2 regions of the Pectinatus frisingensis genome follow, and region 2 is predicted to be linked to the other one. Evidence: a T-box and tRNA genes for the amino acid it is inferred to sense, from the RefSeq annotation. Region 2 holds a T-box; the other holds one or more tRNA genes.
The links. A T-box is a leader RNA that pairs with one kind of tRNA and senses whether it is charged. The one in region 2 lies ahead of leuS (leucine--tRNA ligase), so its partner is inferred to be a tRNA-Leu.
Positions count from the first base shown of each region.

Region 1: it has a tRNA-Leu gene. The T-box ahead of leuS (leucine--tRNA ligase) is inferred to sense a tRNA for this amino acid. The anticodon was not compared.

Region 1 is NZ_CP045424.1:490,227-493,657, forward strand. Features, by position in the region: gene rnmV (ribonuclease M5) at 1-225, shown strand, start outside; gene rsmA (16S rRNA (adenine(1518)-N(6)/adenine(1519)-N(6))-dimethyltransferase RsmA) at 225-1,073, shown strand; gene F8M42_RS02410 (exodeoxyribonuclease III) at 1,093-1,851, shown strand; tRNA gene F8M42_RS02415 (tRNA-Leu) at 1,914-2,000, shown strand; T-box leader at 2,130-2,372, shown strand; gene pheA (prephenate dehydratase) at 2,397-3,245, shown strand; gene aroF (3-deoxy-7-phosphoheptulonate synthase) at 3,268-3,431, shown strand, end outside.
Region 2 is NZ_CP045424.1:1,236,149-1,239,579, reverse strand. Features, by position in the region: gene F8M42_RS05780 (DNA polymerase III subunit alpha) at 1-977, opposite strand, end outside; T-box leader at 1,137-1,326, shown strand; gene leuS (leucine--tRNA ligase) at 1,365-3,431, shown strand, end outside.

The DNA of each region.
Region 1 (3,431 bases), 750 kb from region 2:
TTTAATAAAGAATTTTCAGCCGCCGATTTACTGCGAAACCGTTTAAGTGGTGGAATGAATGCATCGAATAGACGTGCGGTTGTGGGGGCAGAACTGGGGATTGGATATGCTAACGCAAAAATTTTTTTGCAGCGGCTTAACACGTATGGTGTGACTCGTGCTGAATTTGAACAGTCTGTACATGATTTGCCGGAAGAAAAGGAAATGGGTGAAGAGCAGAAATAATGGAGCATCCGATAATTGCAAAAAGAGAAGTAACACAATATATATTGAAGCGATTTGGTCTTCATATGAATAAAAAACTGGGGCAGAATTTTCTAATTGATCCATCTGTAGTTTCTGGTATAATTGATGCCGCGCAGATAACACCTCAGGACACTGTTTTGGAAATAGGGCCTGGAATAGGTACTTTGACACAAAGCCTGCTGGAGGCAGGTGCGGAGGTTTTTGCCGTAGAATTAGATAAAAGACTGCCGGAAATTTTAAGCCATACGTTAGAGGGGTATGATAATCTGCATATTATTAATGCAGATATACTAAAAACTGATATAAAAAAATTGATTGGCACAAAACCATTTAAAGTAGTGGCCAATTTACCATATTATATAACTACACCAATAATAATGGCATTGTTGGAAAAACATCTACCTATAACTAAACTTGTTACCATGGTGCAAAAGGAAGTGGCTGAACGGATGGCAGCTGCTCCGGGTAGTAAAATATATGGAGCATTATCGGTAGCCGTTCAATATTACAGCAAACCGCAACTTTGTTTCCATGTAGCATCGAATGCCTTTATGCCACCACCGGAAGTAGATTCGACAGTGGTCCTTTGCAATGTTTATTCAGCACGGCCTATTGTTCCAGTGGATGAAAAAGTATTTTTTAATGTAGTAAAAGCAGCTTTTGGACAACGACGTAAAACTTTGGCTAATTCATTAAAGACTACCGGATATGATAAAGATAAAATAAAAACTGTACTGGAACAATCAAAAATCGATTTTAAAAGACGCGGGGAGACTTTGTCACTGCAAGAATTTGTCACTATTGCTGACAATTTGATTAAGAAATAATGTGCGAAGAGGTGTTTTTATGAAATTTGTATCATGGAATGTAAATGGATTACGTGCTTGTGTAAATAAAGGGTTTATGGAAACATTTAATAAACTTGATGCTGATTTCTTTTGTTTACAGGAAACAAAAATGCAGCCGGAACAATTAAAATTGGATTTACCGGGATATTGGCAATATTGGAATAGCGCAGTGCGAAAAGGTTACTCTGGAACAGCAGTTTTTTCCAGGAAAAAGCCATTGCATGTAACTTATGGAATTGGCATAGAAGAACATGACCAAGAAGGTCGTGTAATAACTTTAGAAATGGATAAATTTTATTTGGTTACTGTATATACACCAAATTCTAAGAATGAACTTGCCAGATTGTCTTATAGACTGGAGTGGGAAAAGGCATTCAGTAAATATCTGTTTGGGTTAAAGGAAAATAAACCGACAATCGTCTGCGGCGATTTAAATGTCGCGCATGAAGAGATAGATTTAAAAAATCCTGCCAGCAATCATAAAAATGCCGGATTTTCTGATGAAGAAAGACATGCGTTTACTCAATTGCTGGCTACTGGATTTATTGACACGTTCCGGTTTTTATATCCAGATAAAGTCGGTGCGTATAGCTGGTGGTCGTATTTACGAAAAGCACGCGACAGAAATGCCGGTTGGCGCATTGACTATTTTCTGATTTCTGAATCTATGCAGGACAATATTGCCAATGCCTTCATTTATAGCGATATATTAGGCAGCGATCATTGTCCGGTGGGATTGGAATTAAAAAATCTATAAAATATATTGACAATAAATAGTTTTGATAATATAATATTACATGTTTCACAGCACATATTAATGCCGTTGTGGCGGAATTGGCAGACGCAGCAGACTCAAAATCTGCCGCCTTCACGGGTGTGTGGGTTCGACTCCCACCAACGGCACCATCGTAATAGCAGCTCTTCTCCACGAGAAGGGCTTTTTTGTTTGTTAAAAATAAATTATACTGGTAAAAAATAATGTTTGCAAAAAGTAACTATTTATGATAATATAATTTAAATTAGAAATGTATATGTGTAAAAATGATGAATGGGAAAAGTAAGCAGTTGTGATTATTACAGAGAGCCATACTTGCTGGAATGTGGCATAAAAATAACCGCCCAAGTTCACCTAGGAGTTGCCCACTGAATTTCTTAGTAGGTGGTGCCGGAACTCAACCGTTAAATGTGAGCAGGTATCGGCTTTATGCCTGTGCCTTAGATGAGATGACCTTTTTAAGGTCAATTAAGGTGGTAACGTGAGAAAACCTCGCCCTTTACAGGGCGAGGTTTATTTTTTTGGAGGTGAATGGAAGATTGGCTGTATTGGGCTTTTTAGGACCATGCGGTACGTACAGTGAAGCAGCTGCTGTACACATAAATGAACTGCTCGGATATAAGTGGCAGTTAAAACCTTATCACAGTATAGTTGATGTGCTTGTAGCTGCTGATAAAGGACTGATTGATTATTGCGTTGTACCGGTGGAAAATTCGTTGGAAGGTTCTGTGCGGGTTACGCTGGACACATTGGCATTAGATGTAGATTTGCAAGTAAGTATGGAATTTATTTGGCCGATTCGTCATCAACTATTGGTAAAAGAAAAAAAAACAAGGATTGATAAAATAGTCTCACATTCACAAGCGTTGTCACAATGCCGCAGATTTTTGCAGCAATATTATCCTGATACAACTACTCTGGAAACATCCAGTACTGCTTACGCAGCTGAAATGGTTGCTGATGGATTAAATGGTGCGGCTGCAGTGGCATCGGCAAGGGCAGCTGAAATATATGGATTAATACCAATATTTTCTGACATACAAGATGATGACGATAATGTCACCAGGTTTATGCTGCTGAATAAAAAAGGACACAATATTGCTGCCGGACCCAATGAAAAAATGTTGATTGTCTGCCGTATGGACGGAAGAAAGGCCGGTAGTTTATGTGACATATTGCTGGAATTTGCTAAATATGATGTGAATATGACCCATATAGAATCACGTCCTAGTAAGAAAGGATTGGGCAATTATATGTTCTTTTTTGAAATAGACATTGCCGCTAAAAGTCAAAACATCATAGATAAATTATTGACTAATCTTAATGATAAATGCCTATGGCTTAAGAATATGGGGATGTTTCCTGTAATAAAATAAATATTATTTAGAGGTGTAAACTATGATAGTAATAATGAATCCTGATGCAACAAAAAGGGATATACAAGAAGTTGTTGAAGCAATTGAAAATGTGGGATTGTGCGCCAAAATTATGGAGGGTAGCGAACAAAAGATTGTCGGACTCATTGGAGACAAAAGAAACATAGATACATTATCGTTAGAGGC
Region 2 (3,431 bases):
CTTTTTTTTACAGTATCTGTTATTTTCGCATAACGCCCCGGCAGATTTTTTTCACACAAATCGCGCAAATATTGTTTGTCCGTCATCCCGTCCGGTAAGGGAAACTGTGGCAAATGCAAATGTCCAAATTCAAATTCAACATTACAACGCTCGGCTATTTTCAATGAATTACTGATAGCTGACGGATAAGCAGCAAAAAGTTTCTGCATCTCCTGCGGCGACTTTAAATAATATTCATCACTAAAAAATCTCATTCTATCTGTATCAGCTAAGGTTTTACCAGTCTGGATACACAATAGCACGTCATGAAACTCACTGTCAGACTTATTTAAATAATGAATATCGTTAGTTGCGACCAAATTCAGTCCGTATTCTTCCGCCAATTCGGCTAGAGCAGCGTCAACTTTGGCTTCTTCCGGCAGACCATGGTCTTGTATTTCCAGAAAAAAATTATCCCTGCCAAAAATATCTACGTATTCTTTCAAAACATCTTTCACCCGTATGCTGTCGCCATTCAGGATAGCCTGAGGAATTTCACCGGCTATACAGGCACTTAATGCAATTATACCTTCATGATATCTGCGCAAAAGTTCCTTATCGACACGCGGTTTATAATACATGCCTTCAATATTAGCCAAAGAAACCAATTTTACCAGATTTTTGTAACCTACTGCATTCTCAGCCAACAGTATAAGATGATAATAGCGTACTCCGTTAACTTCAAAATTTTCCTGACGCTTTTTTGGTGCTACATAAACTTCACAGCCAATAATGGGCTTTATTCCTTCAGATTTCGCTGCTTTATAAAACTCAACAACGCCATACATATTGCCGTGATCTGTTATGGCAATAGCCGGCATCCCCATACGTTTGGCAACCGCCGCTAATTTTTTTATCCGGCTTGCCCCGTCAAGCAAGCTGTACTCAGTATGCACATGCAAATGTACAAACTGTTCTTGATTATTAATTTCCTGCATATATTTATTTACCTCTGATTTTATCTGCTGTTATTTCTAAGCTTATATTTAGTATTTTATCATATAGCCAATTTTTAGGAAATGGCGGGTAAGATTCCTGCTATGTTGACTTTCCGCATCAGTGCCTTTATAATAAAAAAAGTTTATAACTTAACAAACAAATCTGCTTATGACACAGAATAGTAAAGCTGCGATATCTTTCAGAGAGCCGTTGGACGCTGCAAACCGGCATTTATCCAGTTTGAACTCACTGCTGAGGCTTCCGGAAAACCGGCGTTGATAGCGTTAATATACAAAGTGGACAGTTTACTGTCAATCAGGGTGGTACCGCGACATTGTCGTCCTTGGCTTTTGCCAGGGATTTTTTTATTTTAAGGAGGAAATCAAATGGACAAATATTGCCCACAGGAAATAGAAAAAAAATGGCAGGATCAATGGGAAAAAAGGGGCATCTATAAAACAGAAGATAATAATACCAAAGAAAAATATTATGTATTGGAAATGTTTCCTTATCCATCCGGCAATCTCCATATGGGACATGTGAGAAATTATTCAATTGGTGATGTTATCGCTCGTTTTAAAACAATGCAGGGATTTAATGTCCTTCATCCCATGGGATTTGATGCATTCGGTATGCCAGCCGAAAATGCCGCTATAAAACATGGCGTTAAACCTGCTGATTGGACATACTCCAATATGGACAATATGATTCGTCAGCAAAAGCGTATGGGACTTTCTTATGATTGGAGTCGGCTCGTACAAACCTGTTCTCCCGACTATTACCACTGGACACAATACTTATTCGAAGTATTTTATAAACAAGGCCTTGCCTACAAGAAAAAAGCCACTGCTAACTGGTGTGATTCCTGTAAAACCGTTCTTGCCAATGAACAGGTTATCGACGGACGCTGCTGGCGCTGTGATTCTCCGGTAATAAAAAAGGATCTGGAACAATGGTTTTTCAAAATAACCGATTATGCCGATACGCTGCTTAAAGATTTAAAAAAACTGCCTGGCTGGCCTAATCGGGTCAAAACAATGCAGGATAATTGGATCGGCCGCAGTGAAGGTGCCGAAATAAATTTTGCCATTCCTGACTTTGATGAACAAGTGACGGTCTATACCACAAGACCTGATACAGCTTTCGGCATAAGTTATATGGTGCTGGCTGTAGAACACCCATTGGTCGGTAAACTCATAAAAGGCCGTAAAAATGAAGCTGAAATCCGCAATTTTATCGATCGTGTCCACAACCAAAGTGAACTTGAACGTACTTCCGATAAATCAGAAAAAGAAGGTATATTTACCGGAGCTTATGCTATTAATCCATTCAATGGTGAAAAAGTACCTATCTGGGTTGCCAATTATGTACTATTTGAATACGGGACTGGTGCTGTCATGGGCGTTCCTACCCATGACAGCCGTGACTGGATGTTTGCCGGAAAATATAATCTTGGCAAAAAGATTGTTATAACTGACAATGACAATACTTTAGCAATTGACAATATGACTGATGCCTATACCGATGACGGTATATTGATAAATTCGGGTGAATTTACCGGAATGAATAACCGCAAAGCCATCCCAGCCATGATTGACTGGCTGGAAAAAAATCATTGCGGCAAACGGCGGATAAATTATCGCCTGCGTGATTGGCTGATATCACGGCAGCGTTATTGGGGCGCTCCGATTCCTGTAATCTACTGCAAAAAATGCGGCACAGTACTTGTTCCTGAAAAAGATCTTCCGGTAAAATTACCGGAAGATGTAAAATTTGATCCGGGAGTAGTCTCTCCACTGGCCCACAGTGAAAAATTCGTAAATTGTATCTGTCCACACTGCGGTGGCCCAGCTAAACGGGAAACCGATACCATGGATACGTTTATCTGTTCTTCATGGTATTACATGCGTTATGCCGATGCCAGGAACAATCAAGCTCCTTTTTCTAAAGAACTTGTCAATAAATGGCTGCCTGTCGATCAATATATCGGCGGCATTGAACATGCTATCTTACATCTTTTGTATTCTCGTTTTTTTACCAAAGTATTAAAAGATGCCGGAATGGTAAATTTTGATGAACCATTTACCAATTTACTTACTCAGGGCATGGTAATAAAAGATGGTGCAAAAATGAGCAAATCGATTGGCAATGTTGTCTCCCCAGAAGAAATAATCGGTAAATATGGTGCTGATACTGCCCGCCTATTTATATTGTTTGCCGCACCACCGGAACGTGATCTGGAGTGGAGTGATCAGGGTGTCGATGGTGCCTGGCGTTTCTTAAACCGCGTTTGGCGTATTATCTTACATTATGCTGATATAGTCAAAGAAAACAAACTCATTGATACACCAACGCTTAACAACGATGAAAAAGAACTGCGCCGTATTCTTCATATTACAATACAAAAGGTCACTGAAGATATCGCTGAACGATCCAATTTCAATACGGCAATC